DNA from 3 places in the Clostridium sp. CM038 genome. Region 2 is predicted to be linked to each of the others. Evidence: riboswitches for the same ligand, from Rfam matches in the RefSeq annotation. Region 2 holds a riboswitch; each other region holds the start of a gene.

Region 1 (10,631 bases), 290 kb from region 2:
AGATAGGGAGGTGTTTTCAAAATATGGTGGTAAATGTAGAAAAGAGGTTCGAGTTGGTTAGCTATATGGCTGATATTGAAAAGGGAATTATTGAAAAAACACTGAATAAAAACGAAAACAATGTTAGCAAAACATCAAGAGAATTAAGTATTTCAAGACAAGATTTGCAATATAAAATAAAAAAATATAAGATAACCCTGAGATAATAAAGCATATGTATGCATATGCTAATAAAAGGAGAAATGAATATAATGGGGAAATTAAAAAACGGATATGTTCAAATTTATACGGGGAATGGCAAGGGGAAAACGACTGCAGCTGTAGGACTAGCTGTACGTGCAGCAGGAAATGGATATACTGTATTTATGGTACAGTTTTTGAAGGGAAGTAAAACTGGTGAAATTGAAAGTGCAAAAAAATTGGCTCCCTTTTTTAATATATTTAGGTTTGAGAAAAAAAGAGGTTTTTTTTGGACGTTAAATGCAGAGGAAAAAAATGAATTAAAAGAAGAAGTACAAAAGGGGTATGAATTTTGCAGGGAAGCATTAAAAGAAGAAAAATGCGACATACTTATCATGGATGAGGTAATGGGAGCGTTGAACAATCAACTAATAAGTGAAGAACAACTACTAGAATTAATGGAGAATAAACCTGGTAATATAGAATTGATTTTAACAGGGAGAGACGTACCTAAAGCTATAATAGATAAAGCAAACCTTGTAACTGAGATGAAGGATATTAAACATTATTTTAACGAAGGAATACCATCTAGAGAGGGTATAGAGTTTTGATTATAAACACCTCAAATTCTAAAATTAAGTTAATAATATTTAGAGTTTGAAGGGGGAATTATTATGAATATGTACAAAAACTTAGGCAAAGAATTTATTGTCAATATAACAGGAAATAGAGAAGCCGATATGGTTATTGTGGAAGAATTTAATAAAAACTCTGTTATAAATAAAGCTCAATTAAAAAAGGTTTTATGGAAGAGATTAAAAGAAAGTAATTTAATATAGCATATAAAGGTATGAGATGTTTTGCATTTCATTTAAAAGGGAACCAGGTGAAAAGCCTGAACGGTCCCGCCGCTGTAATGGTGAGAAGCTTTAAATTATACCACTGACAATTTTGTTGGGAAGGATTAAAGCGACTATGATCCAAAGTCAGAAGACCTGCCTTCATTAATACACCAAGAACGCTACGAGTGATAGGGGGTGTGACGCATATTTGTATGAAAATGCATTTTAAATTTTGCATTTTTTACAAATATGGTTGGTATTATTATCAAGCCCTTAGCATAAATGCTAAAGGGCTTAATTTTTCGTTGAGAAAGAAATTATGATTATTTTACAGAGGATAGGTAATACAATTGATAATTATAAGGAGGCATATTATGCAAATAAAGATAAAGGAATTTGCGCTTATAAACATAGGAATGCTTATGGTATCAGCAGGTTTATATTTCTTTTTAATGCCAAATAATTTAGCGACAGGTGGGGCGAATGGATTAGCAATAGTTATAAATAAATTTACAGGGGGGTTATCCGTAGGTTGGATAATGATGATAATAAACCTTATTTTGTTTGTAATAGCATTTATTGCTATCGGAAAGAGTTTTGGTGGAAAAAGTGTGTATGCAAGCTTTGGTGTAGGAGGTATTATAATTGTATTTCAAAAGTTTATACCTATTAATAATTCAATTACAGGAGATATTTTACTGGAACTTATATTTGGAATACTAATATCAGGAATAGGTACAGCTATAGTCTTTGATCAAAACGCTTCAACAGGGGGGACAGATATCTTAGCTAAGATATTAAATGAATTTTTTCATATAAATTTAGGAAAAGGAGTTTTAATATGTGATTTAATTATAATTTTAATGGCAGTTTTTGCTTTTGGAATTAAGCTATCATTATATGCAATGCTCGGAGTTATAATTAATGGCTTTCTTATAGACCACATCATAGATGGAATAAATGTGTGCAAAGAAGTTACAATTATAAGTAAGAACAGCGATAAGATAAGAAAATATATAAGAGAAAAGCTAGATAAAACATCTACTGTATATAACGGAGTAGGGGATTTTTCAGATGAGGATAAAGAAGTTGTTGTGGTTATAGTAGGAAGAAGGGAGTTTATAACACTTAAAAAATTCATAAAATTTGTTGATAAGGATGCTTTTGTAACAGTGAATAATATTTATGAAGTCTTTGGATACGGATTTAAATCCTTAAAACATTAAATAAAAATTTTAGATAGCTAATAGAGCGGATTAACAATATTTATGCCATGAAAGCAGGCAAAATTGTTAGTTATGGAATACCGACAGAAGTCTTAACCCAAGAATTAATAAAGTCTTTTAAATATTATGTATAAACCTTCTTATATAAAATGATATTTTATATTACTTTTTATATCAAGTACAATCTCTTCAATTATATCCTTGATTTGCATATTCCTTGTGCCTGGTATATAAATACCATGTTTTTGTAGTGGAAGTATATATTTAGTACAATCCATATTAAATATTGACGTGGCAATCATGGGGGTAATTTCACCGTTAATGCCACCACTACATATTATTCCAATTGGACCGATTATGCTATCAATTTTATTTTTCTTGCAAAATGAGCAAATTGATTCCTCTCCACTTATACCAATATTTGCACCAGCTCTTACCATATTTGAACAAGCAAATGTATTTGTACCAAGTGCAACAATATAGATATCTAGGCTAATTTCTTTACGAATTTTTTTTATGATTGTTTGACCAAGACCAGCCCCTTGTGCGTCTATTACAGCTATTTTCATGGTAATACCTCCAAAAAATAAAATTTATAATATAATGAAATCTATTTTTATATAGATAATATTATTATACTATAATGTTTATGTATATTCTGTGTTTAGTTCAAATAAAATTACAACGTTGGTATAAATAAAATGATTATAAAAAAGCAAAAAAAATTCTCCCATAAAGGTATTAATTTTATAATTCGAGGCAAAATAAAGAAAATAATATTAATAATATAATTGATATAAATGAAGGGGAGAATTTAGTGAAAAACGAGGAAAGTATAAAGGTTATTCCTTTAGGAGGCCTTGGAGAAATAGGTAAGAATATAACAGCTTTTGAATATGCGAATGAAATCATTGTTATAGACTGTGGTATAGCCTTTCCTGATGAGGAAATGTATGGTGTAGATTTAGTAATTCCAGATATAACTTATTTAAAAAATAATGCAGAAAAAGTAAAAGGTATTTTTTTAACTCATGGACATGAAGATCATATAGGGTCGCTTCCGTACATTCTAAAACAATTGAATGTACCTATTTATGGTACTAGGTTAACGTTAGGGCTAATTGAAAATAAACTAAAGGAGCACAATATATTATCTAATTGTGAACTTCACAATGTAAATGCTGGAGAAACAATAGAACTACAAAATCTTAAAGTTGAATTCATAAGGGTTACTCACAGCATAGCAGACTCCTGTGCTATTGCCATCCACTCACCACTAGGTGTTATATTACATACTGGTGATTTCAAAATTGATTATACCCCCATTGATGGATTGGTCATGGATCTTGAACGTATCTCAAATTTAGGTAAAGAGGGCGTGCTACTTCTTATGGCGGATAGCACGAATGTGGAACGTGAAGGGCATACAATTTCTGAAAAAACTATAGGGAAGACTCTAACTAGAATAATTTCTAATGCAGAGGGAAGGGTTATTGTAGCTACATTTGCTTCAAATATTCACAGAATACAGCAGATCGTAGACGCCTCTGTGAAACATGGTAGAAAAATTGTTTTTAGTGGGAGGAGTATGGACAATATCTCACAAGTAGCTATTGAACTTGGATATCTCCATGTACCAGAAGGTTACATTATAGGTATAGATGATATGCAAAATTACCACAATAAAAATATTACAATAATAACTACCGGAAGTCAGGGCGAACCTATGGCAGGACTTGCTAGAATGGCTTTTGCTACTCATAGGAAAATCACCCTTGAACCAGAGGATTTATTTGTTATTTCTGCATCTCCAATTCCAGGCAATGAGAAACTTATATCTAGAGTAATCAATGAGCTATTCAAAAAAGGGGCAGAGGTAATTTATGAGGATTTAGAAGAAGTGCATGTATCCGGTCACGCATATCAAGAAGAATTGAAATTAATTCACGCATTAGTTCATCCTAAATATTTTATGCCAGTTCATGGTGAATACAGACATTTAAGTCACCATGCTAAGTTAGCACAAGAATTAGGTATGCAAGGCAAAGATATATTTACTATGGAAACAGGGCAGGTTTTAGAACTTACAAAGGATGAAGCTAAAGTAACAGGACGGGTACACACTGGATCTGTATTTGTAGATGGACTTGGTGTTGGGGATGTTGGAAGCATAGTGCTTAGAGATAGAAAGCACTTAGCAGAAGATGGCATGCTCACTGTTGTGGTTACTTTAGAACGCGAATCTTATAGTATTATTGCGGGACCAGACATAATAACTCGCGGATTTATATATGCAAAGGAATCGGATGAATTAATTAGTGAAGTAAAAGAAATTGTTAGGGTTGAGCTTAATAAGTGCTTAGACAAGAAAATTATTGAATGGTATGTATTAAAATCTAATATAAAAAAATCCACAGAGCGATATTTGTATGAAAAAACAAAGCGTAGGCCAATTATTCTTCCAATTATTATGGAGATTTAACAGTTTTTTTAAGCTGGTGGTATATACAAAAGGCCAGCAAAAATCATATAGTTAAACTAAAAAATTGCAGTAGTTAGTTCTACTGCTTTTTTATATTGCTATTGTATCTAAAAATAGTATTAATTTTTAACATAACAAAAGACTGCCCTGTTAGGTACAGTCTTAATTGTGATATTGTAGCATCGAAGATGATGAACAGAACCGCAGGTTATGATTTAACGTGCTGTTTTTTTCATGAATTCTTCAGAATTTACTATGTACCTTATATGAATTCCTTCACCTATTTTACCCATGTCATCATAGGCTTCCACCTTAAAGAACAATTTTTTGCCTTCTGCCTTTGATAATAAGGCTTCAGCTCTAACCTTAACGCCAACAGGTGTTGCCTTTATGTGTTTAACACTAATCTCTATACCGACGGTTGTGAACCCATCAGGTAAATTTCGTTGAACACAATTTGTTGCTGCATTCTCCATAAGCGCTGTCATAGCTGGAGTAGCATAAACATCTAGACTTCCAGATCCATAAGAAATTGCGGTGTCACTGCTGTTAATAGTCTGCTCCATAGTAAATTTCAAGTCTTTATTAAAATTGAATTCCAATTTTATCACTCCATTCCGTTTATTATTTTTTACTATACCAATACCTTATTATACCATGTTAACACCTTTAGGATAGTGTTATTATGATATGTCTTATGATATAAATTAAAAAAAGAACCCCATTGCTGGAATTCTATTGTTTACTTGCATTGTTATATGGATCTTTTAAAATATTCAAATTGAAATAATATCATAGCGAATAATTCATTTCTTACTGTTTGGGCTAATCATTTAGCCACATCTATACAGTTTTCTTTGAATTTCGGAATTACTGTAATTATACAACTCTACTAATTTTATTCCTTTGAAATCAATGTGTATTTTATCTTCACAAATCATAACTACATTATTATTATATTTAGGGCTACGACTTCCACATTTTACAAAGGCTTCTTTCTCTTCATATTTTACAAAACCTAACCTTTTTAATTTTCCCAAATAGGAAGCAAATTCTTGATTCTTCTCTTTTGGATCTTCCTCTGTTAAATTGTAATTTTCAATTTCGAATGACATTCCTGGCAACATATCAGCATCGTAAATGTCAATTAGCATCTCGCTTTCTAATGTGTTTAATTCCATATATTCCCCTCCCGCTATAGTATAAAACAATGCCGGTTAGGCAATTTACATATAAAGGTAAAATGCCTATCTGCAATATTTTAATTATATCACAAAGCAATACATTATTTTGTAATATTGTGTTATCATTGGTAATAATTATTCTGCAAATTTCTGCAATAATTCTAAAAATGTGCAAAACTTATTTATGTTGAGTTTACAAAACGGTATATGGGGAGGAAAGATTTTATTTGGTTTATATTTTTGATAATTCTACTAAGGCACATCCATCTATTACTTGCATTCCACTTGATTTACAAAAATTAATTATTTCAGGGCTTTCAGCTCCTGGCTGAATAAGGACTTTATCTATTTTTAAATCATGGGCTTCATGAAGAATTTTAATACCTTTATATGGATTAATGCATAAATCTAAAACTTCTACCTTGTAGGGTATATCACTTAGGGTGGTATAAATCCCCTCATTTTCAATAGATGGATTTACCCCCACTGCGTTAAACCCATGTTTTTTTAAGGAATTCAATATTTTATAAGCATATTTGGAAGGGTTTAATACATCCCCAACTACAACCCAGTTTTTATAATTTAAAAATTGACTAGCATCCAATGTTGTCATCTCCTAATAAAATTAATTTCTATAATATTATCATTCCCTAGTAGCGATAAAAAAAACATGCTAATTAGCATGTTTCAGACCGTTGACAAACATAAAATGTAAAACACTCTAATTTAAAATTGGAGTGTTTTTTTCATATTCAAAAAGGATTTTAGGACATCGATGTCGAATATATATAGTATACAAACTTTATAATTCGGAGGGCATTATTATGATTAATGAAAAGAACTTCACACAACAAAAACTAGAAATGGTGTATTTGGAAGATTTAGTTCCTAAAGACCATATTCTGAGAAATATAGATAAATACATGGATTTCTCTTTTATAAGAGAACTGACTAAAAAATATTACTGCTTAGATAATGGAAGACCTGGCGTAGATCCTGTTATACTTTTTAAAATGCTGTTTATTGGGTACCTATTTGGAATAAAATCTGAACGACAACTTGTAAAGGACATTGAAGTAAATGTGGCTTATAGATGGTTTCTGGGACTAAGTCTTACTGATCCTATTCCAGATCATTCAACAATTAGCCAAAATAGACGTAGACGGTTTAAAGGTACAGATGTGTTTCAAAAAATATTTGACGAAGTAGTATTTAAGGCTATAAATCTTAAGATGGTAACCGGTAAAATACTTTACACAGATTCTACACACCTAAAAGCAAATGCTAATAAGCGAAAGCTTGTGAAAATTGAAGTTGAAAAAACGCCGAAAGAATATGTATCTGAACTTAATAAAGCAGTGGAAGAAGATAGAATAAACCATGGTAAAAAACCTTTAAAAGAAAAAGAACCTGTTACCAAAATAAAAGAAACTAAAGTTAGCACAACCGACCCCGACAGTGGATATATGATGAGAGATGGCAAGCCGGAAGGCTTCTCATATTTAGATCACAGAACTGTCGATAGCAGACATAATATAATTACTGATGTGTATGTTACTCCTGGAAACATAAATGATGTTGATCCTTATATCGATAGATTAGATGTGCAAATAAAAAAGTTTAATTTTAATACAAAATATGTTGGTGCAGATGCTGGTTATGCTACAAATCTTATATGTAAAGAACTATATGAGAGGGAATTAAAATCTGTAATGGGATACCGTAGGTCTCCACATACAAAAGGAATGTACACAAAAAATAAATTCCAATATGTTAAAGAGCAGGACATTTACGTATGCCCTGACTTAAGGGCTTTACATTATAAAACGACAACAAGAGAAGGATATAAAGAATATGTTGGTAATGCAAAATATTGCGAGATATGTCCAAATAGAGCTCAATGCTTTTCTGCAAAAAGCAAGTTTAAAACTATTAGAAGACATGTTTGGGAAACGTATAAAGAAGATGTTGTAAAGTTCACCAGAACAGATAAAGGCAGAAATATATATAGAAGAAGAAAAGAAACTATAGAGCGAAGCTTCGCAGATTCAAAACAACTGCATGGGCTTCGCTATTGCCATATGCGTGGATTAGAAAATGTGCAAGAGCAGTGTCTGCTTACAGCAGCAGTGCAGAATATGAAAAAGATAGCTAGCCTGCTATCTTTACTGTTTTTTGATTTTCTAACTAAGAAGATAGTTGTTATTTTAAATTTATCCATAACTCAAAATGCTATCGCATAATTGCATGTAAAAAACCCAGTATAATAAAAAAATTATACTGGGTTTGTAAACAACCTGAAACATGCTAATTAGCATGTTTTTTTATTGTTATTTTATCAAAAGAAATTTGGATAATCTGTTCTTCGCTTTTTTTATTTCACTATGAAACATAAAAAACCTAACTGAATTATATGCCTATTTAAAATTTACAGAAGTAACTAAATGTCTTATATTATCGATAATTGGATTTATCACCTGTAAAAGATAGCTAAGAAAATCAGTTAATACAGGGATTGCAATACCTATTTGTTTAAGGACATATATTAAAAGGAAGACACCGAGTGTAATGCTTAATATCCTTCCAATTATTTTAAATACTGCAATACCAAGATAAGCAAGTAATATAGCTAATGCAACCATAATAATGGTATTCAGATTAATATTAGAAAAATCAACATTCATAAACACACCTCCATTATCTATAAAATTATAACTTAAACTCTAGGGCTTGGCAAAGGTAAAATATCCTAAAGTCCAATTTAAGGGTATGTGAAAATGTATTGACATAAAATATATATGGGATTATAATATAATTCGTAAGCTAAACATACGGATACGAAATATTAGTAGACGAAATACATTTAAGGGGGTAATTAAGTGAAAAAAATAAATGAAAGCGTAGAAGTTGCAAGACTTTTTCAAGAGGTTATGCAGCTATTTAAACATAATATGAGTAAAGTTCTTTGTGATACAGGTATTTCTGCGCCTCAAGGTATGGTTTTGGGGCTTTTAAGTAAAAAAAAGAAACTTAAGATAACAGAACTTAGCAATGAGCTTTGTTTATCAAATAGTACAGTCTCTGGAATTATTGATAGGCTTGAAAAGCAGGAAATGGTAGTAAGAGAAAGAAGCGATGTGGATAAGAGGGTAGTCTACGTAAGTATGTCACCAAACTTTAAAGAGATGCATAAAAACTTTCATAACCAATTTGAAAAAAACATTGCAGATATAATGAGTAAGGGAAGTACAGAAGAACTTCATAAAATATTTGAAGGCTTAGATACACTTAAGAAGCTTTTAAATGACCAATAAAAATAATGCAATAACAAATGAATGGAGATGATACTTTTGATTAAATTATTTAGATTTTTAAAAGAATACACATTGCAAATAGTGCTAATAGTTATATTGATTTTTACTCAAGTACTTGCAAACCTATATTTGCCAACATTAATGGCTGATATAGTTGATAAAGGTATAGTACACAAGGATGTAGTTCAAACTATTTCATTTTTAGGATTTAGTGGAACTTATAAAGGAATTGATTATATTATTAGAATAGGTGGACTTATGCTATTAATCTCAGCAGGCGGTGTTATATGCTCAGTTGTAGCTGCATTCCTATCGTCAAGAACTGCTGTAGGACTTGGTAGGATTATTCGTAATAAATTGTTTGCTAAAGTCGAAGGATTTTCGCTTCATGAGTTTGATAAGGTAGGTACTGCCACCCTTATAACAAGGACTACAAATGACGTTACTCAGGTTCAAACGGCAACAGTAATGATTTTTTCTATTATGCTTTTTGCCCCTTTAACCGCCCTAGGTGGTGTTGTTATGGCTTTAAGAGAGGATGCATCACTAACCTGGATTTTTGCAGTTGTAGTTCCGCTTCTTGGGATTATTATTGGAGTAACTCTTAAATTCGCTATGCCATTATTTAAATTAATGCAAGTGAAGATAGACAAATTAAATCTTGTATTACGTGAAGGACTTACTGGTATTAGGGTTGTACGTGCATTTAACCGTATAGATACTGAAAAGAATAGATTTGATGATGCTAACATTGATCTTATGAATAATGCTGTAAAAGTGAATAAAATTATGGCGTTTTTATTGCCAGTAATGATGTTAATTATGAATGTCACAACGGTTGCTATTATTTGGTTCGGTGCTAAAAGAATAGATGCTGGAAGCATGGAAGTTGGTTCATTAATAGCATTTATACAATATGGAATGCAAATTTTAATGGGATTCTTAATGCTTGCTATGGTATTTATAATGATACCAAGAGCGCAAGCATCTGCAATAAGAATAAATGAAGTATTAGAAATGGAATCTGAAATTATTGATCCAAAGATTATTAAGTTAGCTGATAAACAAAGTGGATACGTTGAGTTTAAGGATGTAACATTTAGCTACCCAGGTGCGGATCAACCAGCCATTAGTAATATAACCTTTAGTGCAAAGCCTGGTGAAACAACAGCAATTATTGGTGGTACAGGTTCTGGTAAATCAACTCTTATAAACTTAATACCGCGTTTTTATGATGCAACTAGTGGCCAGGTATTGGTTGATGGAGTGGATGTACGCGAAATGAGTCAGGAAGCTCTAAGGTCTAAGATTGGTTTCGTTCCTCAAAATACTGTACTCTTTTCTGGAACCATTGCTGAGAATATTAAATATGGCAAGGATAATGCTACTATTGAAGAAATTCA
Region 2 (10,631 bases):
TCACCATCTTCAATTAGTAATACTTCCATAGGTATATTGTCAAACAAAGGTTTAGCATCATTTATAATAGTTTTAATCTCTTGCAAATGTTCCCCGGATATTTTTTTATCTTTATAATTTCTTATGGATTTTCTTAAATTTATAGCTTGTATCATAATAAATTCCTCTACTTTATCTAAATTTTCGACTGCTATTTAATATTACAGCATTGAATATGATGAACGGCTGCACAGGTGACAATTAAACTCTAGACAATGCTTTTTTGCTGCCGATTACAAGTACTAAGACAAAGACAGAAGTCAGGGCTATAGTTCCCCCAGGGGCACAGTTTATGTAGTAAGATATAAGAAGTCCTAAAATTATGTCAATAAATCCGAACATTATTGAGTAAAGTAGGGTATGCTTAAAACCTTTATTGAGCTGCAGTGATGTTGCTACAGGTAACGCTATCATAGAGGACATAACAAGTATTCCAAGTATTCTTAGCGATGCTGAAATAGTAGCGCCTACGAGTAGCGCAAAAACATAGTTAATCACCTTAACTTTTACACCAGAAACCTTAGCACCCTCTTCATCGAAGGTAATATATAATAATTGATTATATAAAGAAAGTAGAGTTACTATAGAAATAATACTAAGTACAAGCATTATGTATAAATCATTTTTTGTAACAGTCAGAATGCTTCCAAATAAATAAGAATTAACATTGGCACCTGCTTTGCCTGTACTTACTAAAGTTATACCAACACCTACACTAAATGTAAGTAAAATTGCCAAAATCAATTCTGCGTATTTTTTATAATAATCTCTTAAAAATTCAATAGATAAACCGCATAGAGCTGTAAAAACAAAAGCACAAATTATGGGGTTATATCCAAGAACTAAGCCAATAGCCACCCCAGCGAAGGAGGCGTGCGACATAGTATCTCCCATCATGGAATACCTTTTTAATACAAGAAAAACCCCTACAATTGGGAACAAAATAGAAATTAAAACTGATGCAATTAAAGCATTTTGCATAAAACCATATTCAAACATAAAGTAATGTTACCCCCTTTCTTCATTTAATTTGTTTTTATAATTATGTATATTATAAAGTATTCCGCTACCATTACCCATTTCAAAAATATTAGTTGAATTATCTAATGCAGCTTTTAAATTATGTTCTACAGAAACAACTGTAATACCTAGGTTTTTATTTAAGCCTTTAATAATTCTATATATATCTTCCATACTTTGAATGTCTACACCAGTAGAAGGCTCATCTAAAATTAATAACTCAGGGTCACCAATTAAACTTCTAGCAATAAAGATTTTTTGTTGCTGACCTCCAGAAAGATTTCCAATAAGCGTATGAGTATGACTTTCCATACCTACAGCTTGCAGACTTTTTAAAATTAAACTTTTATCTTTAAGCTTTAATACTTTCCTGTGGCAATTTAGCATCTCATAAACTGTTATAGGAAACTGCGCATTAAAATTTTCAACTTTTTGCGCTACATATGCGATTTTAGAAGTAAATATAATAATTTGACCACTATTAGGTTTTAATAAGTTCAATATTAATTTAACTAAAGTACTCTTGGCACTACCATTTTCACCTAGTATTGAGACGTAGCTACCTTTTTCAATTTTAAGATTAACCTTATCTAATATATATGGCTTTGAATTTGTATATGTAAAACATAAATTTTTTATGTTAATCATGTAAATCCTCCTCACTAATTCTTTCAGTTAACAACTATTAATTATTACAAAATTAACTATGCAAAAGGCAATAATAATATGTGCACAAAAATAGTAGCAACAAATAGTATACACCCAAATGCGAATAACTTGCAATAATCTCTTAGTGTTATTGATAAATAAATATATTAATATTTTTCATAAAATTTATATAATTGGTAAAACTGTATATGGCGATACTTAATTTAAAAGTATATATAATATTGTTTAAGTATCTACCAATAAGAGATACATGTTTATATGTATTAAGAAAGGTAGTGTTATTTTGAATAAAAACGAAATCTCAGCTCATGTTATTAGTAGAGTAGCGAAAGACAATCAAGGAGAAATTACAGCTTACGAACTTGAAAATGGAGAAATAGTTTCAAAAGAACAAGCAGTGCTGCTTGCAAAACAAGGAAATATAAGTGGAGTATCTGTCTCAACTTCAAAAAAAGGTGAAGAATTTTTAAAAAGTCTACCTGATCAAGATAAATCCAATAATTTAGACAATTTACCAGTTATAGATGATAATGATATCTATTAAAAACATTAAAAAACAGGGATAACGAATGTCCCTGTTTTTTAATGTTTTTAATGAGGGACGGTTAACAACTAATTTACATTAGTTGTTAGCTGTAATTTATATCCAAAAAGTTTTTCCTTTGAAAAAGGGGGAAGGTGTGTTTAAATGTGTTAATATTATGTAATAACTATATAAGCAGGAGGGTAAACAAATGGTATTGCTAAACAACACATTACAGTGCATTAAACCACTAAATAAAGAGGCTATGAAAAAAGCGTGGGATAGACTTGATAGTTTATCAAAACCTATAGGAAGTCTTGGTGAAATAGAAAATATTATAGCTAAGATGGCAGGGATTACTGGAGACATACATAATAAAATTAATAAAAAGAATGTAGTTATAATGTGCAGCGATAATGGAGTGGTGGAAGAAGATGTGTCTAACTGTCCTAAAAACGTAACGGCTATAGTTACTAATAATTTCACTAAAAAAATCACGGGTGTATATGTTTTATCAAAATTTGTTGGAAGTGAGATTACAGTTGTAGATATAGGCGTTGATGCAGACTTTAACAATCCTAAAATTGTAAATAAAAAAATTGCATATGGCACCATGAACATGATGAAGGGGCCCGCAATGACTAGGGAGCAAACAATTAAAGCTATAGAGGTTGGAATCGATACAGTTGATGATTTAGCGCGTAAGGGGTATGATTTGTTTGGTACCGGGGAAATGGGGGTAGGAAATACTGCCACAAGTGCAGCAATTTTGAGCGTTCTTTCAGGACTTGAAGTAGAGGTGTCAGTAGGTAAAGGTTCAGGAATTACGCAGGAGCAATTTATTAATAAAAAGAGGGTAATTAAGAAAGCTATTGAAGTAAATAAACCAGATAAAAATGATGTTATCGATGTACTTTCAAAAGTTGGAGGATTTGATATTGCGGGACTATGTGGGTGCTTCCTGTCAGCTGCGAAGAATAGGGTGCCTATTGTTATTGATGGATTTATAGCCTCAGCAGCTGCATTATGTGCTTATAGACTAAACCCATTAGTGAAGGAATATATATTTGCATCTCACTTATCTGCGGAACCGGGGGCAGCTTTTATAATGAAGGAAATAGGATTAAAACCTATGCTTAATTTGAACATGAGACTGGGCGAAGGGTCAGGTTGTCCACTTGCTTTTAATATAATTGATGCGGCGCTTTTCACTATGGATAATATGGGGACATTTGAAGAGGCAACGCTTGATAGTAAAAAGTATATAGATATAAGGGAGAATACCGTAGGGTAAAATTTAGGTGTGAGAATTTATGAATATTTATTTGTTAAGACATGGCCAGACTGAAGAAAATAGAAAAGGGTCTTATTATGGTAATTTGGATATAAGTCTAAATGAAATTGGCATAGCTCAAGGCAATAAGGCTAAAGATTTCTTTGATGGCATAAAATTAGATAGAGTATACGTTAGTGATAAAAAAAGAACTTTAGAGATGGCAAAGTTAGTTTTAGGACAACAGGAAATTGCAGTTATACAAGATAATAGAATAAATGAAACTGATTTTGGAGATTTTGAAGGGAAAACATACGAGGAAATTAAAGTTTCATATCCCCAACAGTGTATTTGTTGGCAAAATAATTGGAAAGAATTTGTACCTCCGAATGGAGAAAGTTATATTAAACTATGTGAAAGAGTTAAGAACTTTATGGAGCATATTAAAAAGCTAGAATGCGATAATATTTTAATATGCGCTCATTCGGGAGTCATAAGAGCTATATATTGTTATATTATGAATGAGAATATAGATTTGTTTTGGAAATTTGGTTGTAAAAATGGGGATATAAGCATTATAAAATATGAATATGGTAATTTATATATTGATGCTATTATTCATAATGCATAGTTAGAAAATTGATTTGAGGTATATTTAGTTCTTGACGATTAACTTTAAAATTAAAATAAACATTACTATTTAGGAAAGAGGTGAGCTTTGCAAGGACAAGTCTTTGCGAGCAAATAAAATGAGAGAATATTTAAATGATTTTTTACTGTTTTTCCAATTCTTCACACGGATACCTATAAATAAAAGTTTAAACTGTGACAAGGAAAACTTTAGGCGGGGATCTGTATTTTTTCCGGTGGTAGGATTATTTATAGGAATTGTCCAGTGGATAACTTATTATATATTAATAAAAGTGCTGCCAGTAGATATTACAGCAATATTTGTAGTTATTATACCGATAGTTATTACTGGAGGATTACATGTGGATGGACTTGGAGATACTTGTGATGGTTTCTTTTCGTTTAAAGGAGACAAACATAAAATAATAGAAATTATGAAGGACAGCACAGTAGGCACTTATGCAACTATTGCTATAGTATTTGATATGTTAGCACGATATGCAGCGGTCTGCACTATCATAGGAAAGAATTTACCACTCATATTAATTGCAACGCCAATAATTGCAAGATTTACCGTTGTTTTTATATCTTTTATTGGTAAGAATGCTAAAGAAACAGGCTCGGGTAATATATTTATTGGAAATATTGACATCAAAAGGGTGGTAATTTCAGGTATTATAACTATTGTATTTGGAACCTTATTAATAGGATTTAACAAAAGTGTTATATTGATACTATCAGCGTTACTTTTAAGTTTCCTATTTAATAAGTTTTGCGAGAGTAAAATTACGGGACTTACGGGAGATAGCTTAGGAGCTAATAATGAATTAGTTGAAATTCTAACTATGATCTTATTTATAGCAATAAGTTAAGATAAGATAATGGGGACGGTTAACAATTATTTATATTATAATTGGGTGCAAGTTGTTTATGGAAACTTGTACCTTTTTATCGTTGAATTAATTTATTGAACACTAATTTTAATTATTTTTATATTATACATAAGTAAAATGTATATTTTTGATACTTGTCCATAATTAAATGCATATATCCATCTGTTATTCTAATTTTTTTTATTTAATATAACAGATTTAATAAATAGGTAGGTTAAAGTAAATAATTAGAATGAATTTTAATGATTGTCATTAAGTTATTAATCATAATATTGAAGATTATATTAATAAATTATTACTAAGCATAACGTTTAATAAAATCCATGATAATATTCTCATATTTATCTTCTGTTCCAATTAATTCGATGCCAATAGTGCTTAATTTTGATACTCTAGCCTGTGTAATGTTTCCAAGAGTGCTGGATATATATAGCTAGATTTAAAATTACAGAGGTTCCTCATTAGAACAACGGTTAAGGCTTTTGCCCGTACAAGCTTTCTGCTGTACTTCATATAAAGATGAGTCTTTGATACATTCATCTTTGACGCTATATATTCTATTATATCTTCTGGCTTAAAGTTCCTTACAAGTATTTTTCGTTCACATTTATACTCTGATTTTTCATCTTTAAATTCTATTTCTTGTTTTAATTTTTCTCCATTACAGCGAAAGACAAGATTATAGTAATTCTTTCTTGCATTTTTTAGGTTATTACCAAAAGAGCTCATAATAAATCCATAATCAACTAATTTAAAAGAATCATGTCTTTTTCCTAAAAATATGGCTAGACTAGAAAAAGCATATTTTTCAGGACAATTTTTATATTCATCTATATCCGTAGGATTATTGTGTATATATAGAGATAAAGTCTTCAAATATCGTTCATTATTAACTATTTTACTCTTAAATCTATCTTTAAAAAGATGTCCTTCCCTTTTATATTTTTTATTAAAGTACATTGCATAAGAAAAATTTATTCCATGCATTGCCTTTGATATATCAGTACCATTAGCATCAATCATTAAATGAGAATGGTTATCCATAAGACAGTAACCGTAGATTTTAAAATTATAGAGATATTTATACTTTTTTACAAGTGATAAATACTTGTTCTTATCCTCATCATCCTTGAATAAATTTATTTCGCTGATACTTTTGCACATAATATGAAATATCGAGTCATCTGTTTTTTCTCTTGCCTTTCTTGGCATTAAAATCACCCTTCCTCATAGATTTTTATTTGAATTATTGCCTATGAATCGGGATGATATTCATAATCTTAAGCTAATATATATATATAAATAATTTAAATAGTTGTTAACCGTCCCTAACTATTTTTGTGAATCATTTTTTTGCCTATTAAACTAAGGAGACACTCTAAATATTGACAGTACGGCTTAAATATAATAAACTAGAATTAATAGAGAATTGAATATGATTTTAGGTGCCTTGAAATAGGTGAAAAGGGAATGCGGTTTAAATCCGCAGCAGCCCCCGCTACTGTAATTGATGAAAAACTTTTAAATGCTACTTCGTAAATTAAAAATGAGGAAGGATAATTAAAGGAAGAATCAAAAGCCAGGAGACCTGCCTAAATGATGTTAACAAGCTTTCGGAGGGAAAGAACTATTTAATTATGGATTAATTAAAAAGTAGTCGCTATCGTATGCGTACTATTTTTTTTGTTTTAAAAAGCATTATATGTAAATGTTATGATAGATTTCGGAAAATATTTAGCAAGGTGGATGATCGAAATGAAGAAGGCAATTTTAATTGTAAGTTTTGGAACAACACATGAAGATGCAAGAAAAGTAACTATCGATGCAATAGAAGATAAAATAAGACATACTTTTGAAGAGTATGATATAAGAAGAGCATTTACTTCACATATTATTCTTAGAGTACTTAAGCATAGGGATAATATTCATGTAGATACTCCAGAAGAAGCTTTGGAAAAGTTAAAAAGCGAAGGATATAATGAGGTAATTGTTCAGCCTTTGCATGTTATTCCTGGAGTAGAATTTGATTATATAAATAATGTAGTTAATAGATACAAAGAATGTAAAGCATTTAAAAATATCTTAATAGGAAGACCTCTTTTATGTTTTAAGGGAGAAGAAGCAGGCGTGCCAGATGATTACTCAATAATGGTGGATGCTCTATCAAAGCAATTGCAACCAATGGATACAGTAATTTTGATGGGGCATGGTACAAACCATATTGCAAATGCAGTATATTGCTGTTTTGAAAGCGTTTTAAGGGATAGAGGTTTTAACAATGTCCATGTAGCAACCGTGGAAGGGTATCCAACTTTGGAAAGAGTAATACCTAATGTTACGACTCAGAGTATTAGCGAAGTCACTTTAATGCCACTACTGCTCGTAGCAGGAGACCATGCCAAGAATGACATGGCGGGAGATGCAGAGGACTCCTGGAAGAGTATTTTAGAGGCAAAAGGGTTTAAAGTTAAAATATATCTGCATGGGTTAGGGGAAAATAGTGACGTTCAAGACATTTATATACAGCACATTAATGATGTAATTAATGAAAAGTTTAAGAATGTAGGGAAAACACATAAGGGAAATTAAAATTCTGCGTAAGTTATAAGTAACTAAAGTACGGTAGATGAGAGTTACAAGTAGAAAGGAAGGTATTCAATGATACATGGTGGAGATGTTTATACTAATGGATTACTTGAGGGGCGAGAATTAATAGATTACAGTTCTAATATTAATCCATTAGGGGTTCCTAAAAGTTTCACTGATAACATTAGTGAAGCCGTAGATGCTTTAACAAGATATCCAGATATTCAATATAGGGAGGTATTGAAAGAATTAAAAGAATACATTGATTGCCCAAAAGAATATTTTGTTTTAGGAAATGGGGCTGCAGAAATAATTGACTTAGTTATAGCTTGTCATAAAAATCTACTAATTGTGGTGCCATCTTTTGTAGAGTACGAAATTGATGCTAAAAAGTGGAATTGTAGTATAGAGTATTCTTATTTAAAAGAGAAGATTAATGAGAATACCTTATTAAAGCATGAATATGCTGAGCTTTCCTATGATTATGAGGATATTCTTAATAGATTACAGAGTGTAGAAGGTGTGGTTTTAGGTAATCCAAATAACCCCAATGGCAATATCATAAATAAGGCTGAGTTTCAAAAAATTCTTGAATATTGTGAATGTAACGACAAAGTCATAATAATAGATGAGGCTTTTATAGAATTTACTGGAGATTCACAGCACAGTTTCAGTGAAAAAGTTAAAACATACAAATGTTTATTTATAATAAGAGCATTAACCAAATTTTTTGCGATGCCTGGTATAAGGTTTGGGTATGGAATAAGTAGTAACGTAGACCTATTAAAAAAAGTTAAAGAAAAACAAAACCCCTGGAACATAAACTGTTTTGCAGAAATGGCTGCACGTCATGTGTTAAAAGATAACGTTTATATTGAAAAAAGCAAAGAGTGGATAAGAGCGGAAAGGCCTAGGTTTATAAGATCACTTGAAAATATTTCATTTATAGATAAAGTGTATTTAACCTATGGAAATTATGTATTATGCAAATTAAAAGGACTGGACTCAGAGACACTTTATAAACTATGCCTAGCTCAAGGATTTGTTATAAGAAAAGCAGATAATTTTAGAGGACTAGATAAACAATATGTAAGGCTTGCTATTAAGGATAATGATAGGAATGGAAAATTGATTAAGTGTTTGAAAAACTTAGAATTGATAGTGAAAACATTGGGGACAGTTAACAACTAATTGCACATTAGGGGATAGTCCGCAAAAGGATGTGAATATAAATGAAGAGTATAGTCATAGCTTCAGATTCAAGTGGTGGTGGTAAGACCACAGTAACACTCGGAATTATGAAAGCGTTTAAAAATAGGGGATTTGAGATACAAGGGTATAAAGTAGGACCTGATTATATAGACTCAGCTTTTCATACAAAGATAACAGGTAAAGGTTCAAGAAATTTGGATTTGTATCTTATGGGAGAGGCGGGAGTTAAGGCTAGCTTTTCTAGAGGATGCGGAGAATTGGGTGTGGTCGAAGGTGTAATGGGTTTATATGATGGAAAAGGCATAAATACATCCTATTCTACGTATCACGTGTCAAAGGTTTTAGACTTGCCTATCATACTTGTATTGTCTCCAAAGGCTCAGGTAGCAACCCTCTGTGCAGAAATTAATGGAATAGTAAATTTTAAAGATGCGAATATAAAGGGCATAATACTAAATAATATAACAGAAAATTATTATAAGTTACTTAAGGCAGCAATTAAAGAAAACTGTAACTTGAAAGTGTTAGGCTATCTTCCAAAAGATGAACGATTAAGCTTAAAAAGTAGGCACTTAGGGCTAATTCAAAGCAGTGAAACAGAGGATTTAGATGAGAAAATTGAAATCTGTGCCAAGTTATTAGAAAAGCATTTGGATATGGATTTATTGTTAGAACAATTTAAAGAAAGTGAAAGGCATATAGATGATTTCCATGTGGAGAATAAGGGGAAAAGGATAGCGGTAGCCTATGACAAGGCCTTTAGTTTTTATTATAAAGAAAACTTAGAGCTTCTAGAGGAAATGGGACAAGTTATATATTTTAGTCCAATTAAAGATAAGAAGCTACCCAGTAATATTGATTTTCTTTACATAGGTGGAGGGTACCCTGAGGTTTTTATAAAGGAGCTATCTGAAAATACATCAATGCTTGGCAGTATAAAAAAAGCTCTTGATAATGGGCTACACTGTTACGCCGAATGTGGAGGATTAATGTATCTTACTGAGGGAGAAAAACTGCAAGGCGAAGAAAAAATATCACATAATACTGTTGGCTTTTTTAAGGGGTATTACACCTTAACAAAAAAGCTTCAGAACTTTGGGTATGCAGAAATAAAGGTAGGGGTAGAAAATAATATTTTACCGCAAAATATGAGTATAAACTGTCATGAGTTTCATAAATCTATTGTTAATTTATCTGAAGAAAAGGTATTTAAGCTTTCTAAAGAGGGTTATGATGGGTATGAGAAAAATTGGCAATGCGGATATGTTAAAAAAAATACTATGGCAGCTTATGGACATGTGCATTTTTGGGGAAACTTACAATGGTTTAAGGAGATTTTCAAATAGATTAATTAGTTGCTAACTGTCCCTACCTATGAACACTTATTTAAATTAAAAGAAAAGGAGATTAAAATATGGATTATATAAAGATTCCTATGGATATAGAAAAAAAAAGCTTCGAAATTATTGGAGAAGAAATGGGAGAACATAAATTTTCTGACAAAGAGCTTTCAATAATCAAAAGAGTAATACATACTACAGCAGATTTCGATTATAAAAACATAGTTTATATTAGGGATGGAGCTATTGATGAGGCTGTAGAGTTACTTAAAAATGGAGCTACCATTTATACTGATACAAAAATGGCACTGGCAGGTATAAACAAAAAAGCTCTTAAAGATTTAAATTGTAAGGCTTTATGCTATGTAAGTGATGAAAAAGTGGCAGAGATAGCAAAAGCGCGTCACATAACGCGGTCTATGGCAGCAGTTGAAAAAGCGGTAGAT
Region 3 (10,631 bases), 790 kb from region 2:
ACCTTAACATAGGATAAATGTTTTAGGGCTTGTACCCCTGGCAAAAAAATCTCCCAATTTCCACTTTCTTTTCTTATCAATGGATGTGTTTGAGGATTCCAAGAGTTAAAATCGCCAATTAAATAAAGAGCATCAGCCATAGGGGCCCATTCTCTATAAACCCATCCCCCCTTAATTAAATGGAACCCGTAAAATAAGTCGCCACTCGCAAAAGAGTCAAAGCTTTGATTATTACCAAGTAATTCTTTTTTACAAGATGTATAACGGTCCACTCTAATCCTAATATCACTTTCAAACGGCTTGAGATATGGATCAATCTCTATTATTTTGATGTTTTTATTTTTATAATCCTCCATTTAAAAATTCCTTTCGTATTTGAAATTATTGCAAGTCAAAATATTTATTACTAATATATCTAATTCGACTAAATATTATCAATTCCTTTGTTCTTCAAATAAATAAATAAATAAATAATAAACTCAAAAATAATTATAACGACTTAAATTTAGTCTATTAGTAATGAAATTATTATATCTATTATATTTTTCTCAATTGATATTATCTTGTTTTATAAGGGCGTTTATTATAGCTGAACTAGCTATAAATAATAACCCAGCTTGTGGTGCAATCATTGTAAAGTCAACCAGTCCATGCCCAATTATTACAGCTTGAATACCTGCCAGCATTGGAACTAATCTACAATTCTGTGCATGAAGTATCTTTAAATTTCGGAATAAATTAATTTTCATATAGGTATATATGAGAAGCCCAACAGCTCCAAGAGTTGTCATAATAGTAATCCAGATATTGTGACCGTGGTATAGGGTTGCATAATAATACCCTTTCATGAAGCTTTCTCCATGGTCAGTTATCCCCATAATACCCCAACCCGTAAAAGGCTTAAGTTTTATCATTTTTAAACATCCATCCCATATTCCAAAACGACTATTGAATGAGGTATCGAAATCATGTCCGGTTAAATTTTTAAGCATTTCTGGTGGTACAAAAGTAATTACAGCCGTAATTATAAATATTGTGATAAACAGCCATATATCTTTTTTATTACCTTTAAGTAGATAAAATATAAAAACGCCAAATAATAGCCCCATAAAAGCACCCCGAGATCCCGTTAAACACAATGCAATAACAAAGAGGATTGTCGCTGTCTCATAAAATAATTTTGCAGTTTTTGATTTAATGCTACAAAAATAAATACCTACAAGAATCATTATAGCAAACCAGTTCCCCGCTACATTAGGATTACCAAAGGTGCTATATATTCTACCATTAACTGCTGGCTGAGCTGTACTTTGAAGAAATCCCCCCCAAATATTAAAATTAAAATACTCATATAACACTTTCTCAATAATTCCAAAAATTGCTGAGAACAGAGAAAAAAACACTAAATGCATATATATCTTTTCCACCATATTTTCATTTTTACAATAATTTTGCAAAAAAATACTAACACATAGATATATAAAGAGAGCAAACGATGCAACAATTGATGTAAAACTATAATTTATAACTCCTACTATTAAAGACCAAATAAATAGTAAACAAAGTCCTATATTCCAATAATTTTTATCTATCTTAATTTTTTTAAATAACACCATATATATCATATATAATAATGGTATTATGGTCGTATAAGGAGAAATGATTGTTAATAAAACTAAAATGCCCATAATAAAGCCACCTTCATCTCTAGTATTTTTTTTTCGTAAGCATAATGATAAGTGCCCAAGAGAATTACCTTATCATTTTGTAAACTGCAATTCCATTAAGTACTAATATTAACCTTGTCACCTCTTTCTATTATATACTAGCCTTGGTATTATTGTTTACTTTATTAAAAGGGTATATTATTATTCTACAACATATAAGCCCTAAAGCTACACCGACTAAAATATCTGTAGGATATCATTTTTATTATCCCCCTTCCTCCATTATATCTCTTTTCCCATATTGTTTCAAAAAAATAAATGTAGCAAAGGATTACCCTTGCTACTAAAATGGCATAATAAAAGTTTTACCCGTTTTAGGATTTTTAGTTATATATACATCTAATCCGTAAACCTCTTTAATTATATCTTCTGTTAATACTTCCTCTGGAGTTCCATCTTTGTAAACTAAGCAATCATGCATTAGTATCATATGATTGCCATATGCAGCCGCTATGTTCAAATCATGTAGCACAGCAATAATTGTTATGTTTTTATTTTCATTTAATTGTTTTAATTGATTCATCATTTCAATTTGATGATGAATGTCTAGGTGAGAAATAGGCTCATCTAAAAGAATTATTCCTGTTTCTTGGGCAATCGCTCTTGCCACTACCACTCGTTGTCTTTCTCCGCCACTTAATGCATTTATGCTTTTATTTCTAAGACCCCAAGTGTTTGTCATTTTCATAGCTTTTATAGCTATTTCCATATCTTTTTCACTTTCTGAGCAGAATCTAGAAATATGAGGCGTTCTTCCCATAAGAACTATATCTTGTACTGAAATATCGAATTCGATTTCTGTGCTTTGCGGTACCACTGCTATTTTCTTTGCTAAAACCTTTGATTTCATTTGGGCTAAGTCCTTTTCATCAATAAAAACTTCACCTTTTTCAGGTTGCAGTGATTTTGATAATATCCTTAGAAGTGTAGTTTTACCTGAACCATTTGGACCTAGAATAGTGTGAAATTTTCCTCTTTCTATGTTTATACTAATATCCTTTAATACTTCCTGTTCAAAGGAAAAACTTACGTTATTTATCTCTATCAATTACATCGCCTTCTTCTTTGTTCTATATAATAAATATATAAAAAATGGAACTCCAAAAATTGAAGTAATAATTCCTACTGGTATTTCTGATGGAGGCACTACTGCTCTTGCAAGCGTATCGCAAATTATTAAAAATATAGCTCCCCCAAGTGCAGAAAATGGTATAACCACCCTATTATCTGGTCCAAAAATCATTCTAATAGAGTGCGGCACTATAAGACCTACAAATCCAATTATTCCACTTACAGATACGACTGCTGCCACCATCAAAGTACTTATTAAAAGTATATACTTTTTTAATCCATTTACATCTACACCAAGACTTCTAGCACTCTCTTCTCCAAGAACCATGATATTCAGATCTCTTGAAAATGTAAAAATAAATAAAATTGAGGGAACTACTATTATAAACAGTAAAATTACCTCGTGATATCCAGCTGTTGAAAAACTTCCCATCGTCCACATAACTATTTTTTCAATATTATCTCTATTAAAGGTCATCATTAATGAAATAATGGATGATAATAAATAATTTATGGCAACACCCGATAGTAAAAGTGTGGTAACTGGAACTTTAGTACCGACTCTCGCAATATTATAAACCAGAAAAGTAGTTATTATAGCACCTACAAAAGCATTGAATGCCACCATGCTCATCCCTAAAAAATTGATTTCATTAAGAAAAACCATGGTTATAGTGGCCCCAAGTGCAGCCCCTGATGAAACTCCGAGAATAAATGGATCTGCCATTGGATTTTTGAAAATACCCTGAAAAGAGGTACCAACCACTGAAAGTGCTGCTCCTACTAAACAGGATAAAATGATTCTAGGAAGTCTTAACTTTACCAATATGATTGCAGATGTAGGATTAATTCCATCTAAGGATACACTGTTATTTAATATTGGAATTTTGCTTATAATAATTAGGGCTGTCTGTTTTAAAGAAATATCTGCTACCCCAAAATTTGTTGCTACAATCATTACAATTAGGAGTAAAAATACCCCTACTGCAAAAACTCGTCGATAATAACTCTTATTTTCTATAAACGTCATGGTTATTTAACCCCTTTTATTTAAAAAGTTCAGGATGAACTAGTTTAGCAATTGCTTCAAGTCCTTCTGCAAGTCTCGGTCCCTGCCTAACAATAATGTTTTCATCAATCTCCAATAATTTGCCGTTCTTAACTGCATTCAAATCTTTGTAACCATTGGTAGCTTTTATACCTTTTTTTGAATCATAGAGCTTTGAACAAATTAGCACATCAGGATTCTTTTCTACAAGCTTTTCTACACTGTAGTTCCAACCAACTACGTCGCCCGCAGCATTTTTTCCGCCAGCAATGTCTATCATACTACCTATAAATGTATCTTTTCCTGCTGTAAAATCACCACTCTTGCCAAATCCTGCTACATAGTACACTGTTGGCTTCTTAGCATCCTTAACCTTATCAGTTATTTCTGCAACTTTCCTTTTCATATCTGATATTATTGTCTGGGCTTCCCCACTAGCATTTACAACCTGACCAAGTTTTGACATTGTGTCATACACACCATTAAAATTTTCTTCACCACCAAGCGCTACAACCTTTACATTAAGAGCCTCTAATTTTTTAATAATAGCCTTATCAAAAAGAGCTGATACAATAACTACATCAGGTTTTAATTCAACAATTTTCTCTACACTTGGTTGCAATAAGTCACCAACAGATGTAACCTTAAGGGCCTGAGCTGGGTAATCATCGTAATCACTTCTACCAACTACACTGCTTCCTTTACCAAGTGCATATATTCCCTCTGTTATATTTGGTGCAATTGTAATAATTCTTTTAGGTTCTTTTTCAATGATAACCGTTCTATTATATGAGTCAACTACCTTTAGCGGATATACTACAGCGTTAGTTTCCTTTTTAGTAGTATTAAGAGACCCTTTATTCTCACCTTTGCTGCCACACGCGCTAAATACAACACAAACAAAAACAGCTAAAACTAGACTTATTATACCTTTTCTTTTAAACATAAGTTGCCTCCATAAATTTTATTTTTTTAATTACTTATTTAATTTTAATTGGGATACCACAAACCACCATGTGAACTTCCTGAGCCCTTGATGCAATATACTGATTAACTCTACCCGCAATATCTCTAAAAACCCTTGCCATCTTGTATTCTGGTACAATTCCAGAGCCAATTTCGTTAGTTACAAGAATTATTGTTTTTAAGTTTTTTTCTGCTTCGTCAAGAAATACTGCTACCTCTTGTAAAATCCCTTTTTCCATTGCGCTTATAGCTTGATTATTAAGATCATCGAAATTATCCCCCGCTTCATCAAACATAAGATTTGTAGTCATTATTGTAATACAATCTAATAAAATCGTATCAAACTGCATTTCTTCGTTATAGAATACCTGTTTTAAATTCTTATAGCCTTCAAAGGTATACCAATTAGCTGGTCTTCTTTCTTTATGTTTTTTTACTCTGTCCTTCATTTCATCATCAAACGGAATTGAAGTTGCAATATAAAGTACGTTGCCCTTCTCTTCTTTGGCTAGCTTCTCAGCATATGTACTTTTCCCACTCCTTGCTCCACCTGTTATAAGTATAATTTTTTTCATAGTATGCTCCTTATTATTTTAATGATATACTCTAATGTAAAAAAATCAGAAAATAAAAAAACCACATCTCAAGGATGTGGAATAATGCAATTAAATTTTTCACATATTGGATAACCCAATATTATTGTTAAATCACGCATTTTTCATCCTCCCTCCGAAGACTAAAATTTCAAGCAATAGGCAGGTTTACTGGCTTTAGCATCATCTTACTCTCCAACCTTCTCAGTTTCCCAATGGTTCTTTGGATTTCATCCTCTAATACAGTAGCGGTGGGCTGCAGTGGTTTTATAATCACTTTCCCTTTTAACCCCTGTTACAGGGCACCTAAAACAATATTTAATTTTTATTAAGTTGACTATTTTTATTGTAACATCAAAAAAATATTAAAGCAATGTAAATCATTCTACCTACTTTCTAATGTAGATTGCAATATAAAATGTCCGAAATTTTCAAGAAAAATATAATGTTAAGTTGTAATGGTTTTCCGTTCCATCATATTAGCAGATAGACCGTTAAAAATCCTTCTTGGATAATTGTTGATCCAGTGCTGTATTTGCATAATTTGTTTTTTAGAGAATGCTGAAATATCCACACCTTTTGGGATAAATCGTCGTATCATTTTATTGATATTCTCGTTTGTGCCTCGTTCCCATGAACTATATGGATGGGCATAATATACTTTAGTTCTCTTTCGTTTATTCCTTACTGAGGTCTCAATACCCTCGAAATCAAGGTTCTCACAGCCGTTATCACAGGTGATTGTTTTAAATGTTTTTGAGAATGCCATTCCCATTTTACGCTCCAATTTGTCCAATTCCTTCACAACAGCGACCTGTGATTTAGAAGGTATTTTAAAGATTAACTCCTTGCGAGTTACTCTTTCGCTTAATACCATTAATACAGTCTTCGTACCCTGCTTTCCTACTACGGTGTCCATTTCCCAGTGCCCTATCTCATCACGTGCAGCTACCGCTGTAGGTCTTTCTGATATACTTGTTCCTTTGGTATTGTTATACGCCGGCCTTATTTTTTTATAGTTTCTCTTTTTGGCATTCTTTTTAACAGGCAGATCTTTGTTACTTATGTTTAAGAATAAATTATTATCCAAATAGTTATACACAGTTTTGAAGCAAATAGTTGTTTCGAATTGTAGATCTTTATTTGTTATATTTTGAATAGCTGCATACGGAGATTCGCCATATTTACCAATGGCTTTTTCTAAGTACTTCACCAATTTGTGATCTTTCCCTATTTTCAATGCAGGCCCTTTTGCTGTGCCTTGTCTGTCATGTTCTGACTGCCCAATTTCTGCGCTATATTCCATTCGAGTGGTTAAATCACTATTCAATAATTCTACTATTCCTTTAGCAATTTCACGCCTTATTGTACGCTCTGAACGTCCACCTATTTGCTCCGCAATACAGCTTGAATTTAGCCCCATTTTGTATAATGTCTCTATCTTTATACGATCCTCATATGTTAGGTGTTTACCTTTTTTGTTCTCTGTGATAAAATTTGATTGACTCATTTGAAATCCTCCTGTACTTGTGTTGGTTTAGTCACTTAACATTGTACAAGATTTTTTCTCTTGAGTCTTTATTTTTTGTTCTATGGTCATTTCATTTTACAACTTACCCTACCTACTTTCTAACGCTATTTCAGTGTTTTATTTAAGTAATATTCCATTACTCCTTTTACAATAGGTACCACATGGTGACTTCCACCTTTCTCTTTAACGTTTTCCATTAACATTGATACTACTATTTTAGGATTAACTGTATCCATACATATAAACCATCCATTTTCTTCTGCAGCTTTATCCTTGTCATCTTTCTTAAGTTCCGCTGTTCCAGTTTTACCCGCGAGAGCTTGCCCATCAACTCTTGCCGCATGACCTGTACCATTTGGGTTATCGATAACTCCAGTGAGACCATCTTTTACAAATTTTATATTATCCGCGGAAATTGCATTAGCTTTCCATACCTTAGCCTTTACCTTTTCATTCAAACTTTCTAAAGTTGGAGACATAATATTTCCATCGTTAACAACTGCGCTATACGATAGTGCAAGGTGAAGTGGGCTCATAAGGACCTCCCCTTGACCATAACCAGTATCTGCTAATGCTACATCATTCTTAATGTTGTTGCCATTGGCTACTTGTGAATTTGCTATTGGATAATCTATTGGAAGTTTTTGACCTATTCCAAAATTGTTGCATCCTTTTATAAATTCCTCTTTACCTATATTAAGAGCTGCCTTTGCGAAATATATGTTATCAGAGTATACAAATGCATCCTGTAAATTCACTGACTCTCTCGGTTCACCAACCCTAGTAACCTTATTGAGTCCCCATGATTTATCTGGTTGCCATTCGTTTCCCGGTATGTTAATAAGTTCACTAGGTTTTATCTTCCCTTGCTCTAACCCAACTGCAGCCGTTATCAGTTTAAATGTAGACCCTGGAGAATATACGGCCTTAAATCTATTTTTAAATGGATCCCCTGTTTTTTCCCATTCTGCCTTTTGGGTATTAGAAACATAAGTAGTAATTGCATTTGAATCATATGACGGGGAGCTTACTAAAGCCAATACCTCTCCAGTTTTTGGATTTATTGCTGCACTGGCTCCCGGCTCTTTATTCATCCCTTCATATATTTTCTTCTGTAGTTCACTATCTACTGATAATGTTATATTTTCACCTGCTTTTGATTCTTTTTTAAGAATTACAATCTTATTGTTATTATTTTGTTTTGATATATATATTGTTGCCCCATTTTCACCCTTAAGCTTGTCTTCATAAACCTGTTCAAGACCTGCCTTTCCTATTAAACTAAATGAGTTATACCCTTTACTAGAATTCTTTTGTAGTTCCTCAGCAGTTATCGGCTTTATGTATCCTATAAGCGACCCCAAAGCTTCCCCACCTGGATATACTCTACCTTTAGGCTTGTTCTGGATTACCCCGTCAAGCTTCATAACTCCATCTATTTTTACTTTTTCACTACGCAATATGTTAATAATCGGTATAAATTGATCAGAATTTTCATTATCCTTTAGTTTATTTTCTATAACCGAAGCATCAACATCTAGTATCTTAGCCATCTGCGATATATTAGCATCTTTATTTTTAATAAATGTAATGGGTTTTATTCCAATCGTAACAATTAAATCATTTATTGCAAGTGGTTTTTTACTCCTATCATAAATTTCTCCACGTATAGCCACTTCTGGCTCTACCCTAACCTTATCTCCCGCTTCCATACTAGGAAATATCATTTTCTCATTCCAAACTAATGTCCACTGCTTTTTATTGTTGACTTCTTCCTTCACCATAGTAGCCTGATAGCCTGGCATTTTTAATTGCCCTGCTGCAGTATCCATAACTATAGAAAATGGTATATTTATAGCTTTTTTATTTCCTTCCTTAATTTTATCTTCATTCTCCACATTAATAGATATACTTTTAGCCTCTATTCCACTATAAATAGCATTGTATTTGTCTACAAATTCCTTTTCAGTTATTGTTTCCTTAGTTTTAACTGAAAGCATGCTATACATTGTTTTGAAATCCTGCTTTACCCACTTATTCTTATATGTATCAAATGTTTTTGTTGCACTATCCACTTTTGTAAAAAAATTAAACATAAATACTGCCATTACTATTAATATAATCCCTATCGTTGTAAAAAGTATTACTTTTAAGTTTTTTTTCGACATTTTTTTACCACCCCTTACTTATTATAACACTTGAACCGTATAATTAAATAGTATGATTTTTAAAAGTTTATTTTTTTGCATATTAAACAAATATATTATAAAATAAATTATATTAACTAGAGAATTAATACCCTCAGGATACTATTTTCAACACATCTTTACCCCTGTTGCTTATAATGTATTTAGTATATAATAACTATTAATTGGTGCAATAAATATTATACTCATTATTAAGGAGGCATTATTATGGATAATAAAGTTTATACTAAAAAAAGTAAAGAAGAACTAAAGAAGATCTTAACTCCAATTCAGTTTGAAGTAAGTCAGGAAAGCAGCACAGAAAAATCTTTTGAAAATGAATTTTGGAATAATAAAGAAGAAGGCATTTATGTAGATATTAATAGTGGAGAGCCCTTATTTACATCTCTTGATAAATTTGATTCAGGTTGTGGGTGGCCTAGTTTTACAAAGCCTGTTGAGGATGCTAACGTTAAAGAAAATAAGGATGCAACCCATGGTATGATGAGAACAGAAGTAAGGAGCAAATATGGTGACAGTCATTTAGGACATTTATTCAACGATGGTCCGATTTCCCAGGGTGGATTAAGATATTGCATAAATAGTGCTTCACTAAAGTTTATACCAATTCATAAGCTCTGCGATGAAGGATATGGAGATTACTTAGAATTATTCAATAAATAAGGAGAGCGTTTCTCGCTCTCCTCCAAAACTATCGTTACAAGTATACCTATACTTGTAATCCATTAATAGCTACTTGCTGATTATCCAAAGCAAATATCTTATCTTTCCATTTTAAAGTATTTAAAACATATCCTAAGGAGTCTGCATGGTACCTTCCAGCTATTTTTTGATAACCCAATAGCTCATATACTTTATCTGAATCAAAATCCACAGGATATAAGCCGCTTATAGGATCAACGAATCCGTTGATTGGATTCTTTAGCTTTCCGTTTTCGTCGTATATTTCATTTAAATAATCGGCGTCCTTGTTGGATATATCTATAATGTATTTTTGGTTATTTTTCTTACTGATAACTTCAACCTTGTAATTGTCTTTATAAGTAACATCGTATTTGTATTGCTCATTATATACATTAAAGTCAAATAGTAATTTTGCCTCATTGTTAATAAACGAATAAATGTAATAGTACATTATTCCACCACTACCACCTGTTGCAATACTTATTAAAATATCATCTACACCATCTCCTGTAAAATCCCCCAAAAATAGTGTAGGATTGTATCCTGTATTTTCACTAAGTGGTATACTAGCAAAATCACCTGTTATTCCATCTTGAATTACAAGGACGATATTTTGAGTATATGGACTATCTGGTGTCTTTATACCTGTTAAGTACACAGCATCTGTTATTCCATCACCATTTACATCTCCACTTGCATAACTAACAATGCTCGGATTTATCCTATTATATCTATTATACATAACTGCTCCTTTGCATTATAAGATTTATAAAATATCTTATGAGCCAAGCAATAAATTGTTCC

The links. Region 2 has a riboswitch for cobalamin ahead of ACWJKS_RS03645 (sirohydrochlorin cobaltochelatase). Riboswitches for the same ligand answer to the same signal wherever they lie in the genome.
Region 1: linked by a shared signal. The riboswitch ahead of ACWJKS_RS02325 (YitT family protein) and the one ahead of ACWJKS_RS03645 (sirohydrochlorin cobaltochelatase) in region 2 are both predicted to bind cobalamin.
Region 3: linked by a shared signal. The riboswitch ahead of cobU (bifunctional adenosylcobinamide kinase/adenosylcobinamide-phosphate guanylyltransferase) and the one ahead of ACWJKS_RS03645 (sirohydrochlorin cobaltochelatase) in region 2 are both predicted to bind cobalamin.

The regions. Positions count from the first base shown of each region.
Region 1 is NZ_CM143651.1:508,397-519,027, forward strand. Features, by position in the region: gene ACWJKS_RS02310 (helix-turn-helix domain-containing protein) at 24-206, shown strand; gene ACWJKS_RS02315 (cob(I)yrinic acid a,c-diamide adenosyltransferase) at 252-791, shown strand; gene ACWJKS_RS02320 (hypothetical protein) at 855-1,019, shown strand; cobalamin riboswitch at 1,010-1,197, shown strand; gene ACWJKS_RS02325 (YitT family protein) at 1,397-2,248, shown strand; gene ACWJKS_RS02330 (DUF3842 family protein) at 2,389-2,817, opposite strand; gene ACWJKS_RS02335 (ribonuclease J) at 3,066-4,730, shown strand; gene ACWJKS_RS02340 (thioesterase family protein) at 4,946-5,332, opposite strand; gene ACWJKS_RS02345 (hypothetical protein) at 5,564-5,911, opposite strand; gene ACWJKS_RS02350 (CoA-binding protein) at 6,147-6,518, opposite strand; gene ACWJKS_RS02355 (IS1182 family transposase) at 6,739-8,157, shown strand; gene ACWJKS_RS02360 (hypothetical protein) at 8,332-8,598, opposite strand; gene ACWJKS_RS02365 (MarR family winged helix-turn-helix transcriptional regulator) at 8,794-9,228, shown strand; gene ACWJKS_RS02370 (ABC transporter ATP-binding protein) at 9,265-10,631, shown strand, end outside.
Region 2 is NZ_CM143651.1:800,920-811,550, forward strand. Features, by position in the region: gene ACWJKS_RS03605 (nitroreductase family protein) at 1-155, opposite strand, end outside; gene ACWJKS_RS03610 (metal ABC transporter permease) at 241-1,038, opposite strand; gene ACWJKS_RS03615 (metal ABC transporter ATP-binding protein) at 1,048-1,707, opposite strand; gene ACWJKS_RS03620 (DUF3892 domain-containing protein) at 2,012-2,272, shown strand; gene cobT (nicotinate-nucleotide--dimethylbenzimidazole phosphoribosyltransferase) at 2,463-3,545, shown strand; gene cobC (alpha-ribazole phosphatase) at 3,565-4,155, shown strand; gene cobS (adenosylcobinamide-GDP ribazoletransferase) at 4,274-5,026, shown strand; gene ACWJKS_RS03640 (transposase) at 5,426-6,259, opposite strand; cobalamin riboswitch at 6,473-6,657, shown strand; gene ACWJKS_RS03645 (sirohydrochlorin cobaltochelatase) at 6,803-7,636, shown strand; gene ACWJKS_RS03650 (pyridoxal phosphate-dependent aminotransferase) at 7,706-8,824, shown strand; gene ACWJKS_RS03655 (cobyrinate a,c-diamide synthase) at 8,866-10,191, shown strand; gene ACWJKS_RS03660 (precorrin-8X methylmutase) at 10,260-10,631, shown strand, end outside.
Region 3 is NZ_CM143651.1:1,595,730-1,606,360, reverse strand. Features, by position in the region: gene ACWJKS_RS07315 (alpha-amylase family glycosyl hydrolase) at 1-356, opposite strand, end outside; gene ACWJKS_RS07310 (O-antigen ligase family protein) at 549-1,688, opposite strand; gene ACWJKS_RS07305 (ABC transporter ATP-binding protein) at 2,011-2,775, opposite strand; gene ACWJKS_RS07300 (FecCD family ABC transporter permease) at 2,776-3,828, opposite strand; gene ACWJKS_RS07295 (ABC transporter substrate-binding protein) at 3,845-4,792, opposite strand; gene cobU (bifunctional adenosylcobinamide kinase/adenosylcobinamide-phosphate guanylyltransferase) at 4,827-5,387, opposite strand; cobalamin riboswitch at 5,550-5,730, opposite strand; gene ACWJKS_RS07285 (IS30 family transposase) at 5,854-6,915, opposite strand; gene ACWJKS_RS07280 (penicillin-binding transpeptidase domain-containing protein) at 7,041-9,104, opposite strand; gene msrB (peptide-methionine (R)-S-oxide reductase MsrB) at 9,351-9,806, shown strand; gene ACWJKS_RS07270 (FG-GAP-like repeat-containing protein) at 9,853-10,569, opposite strand.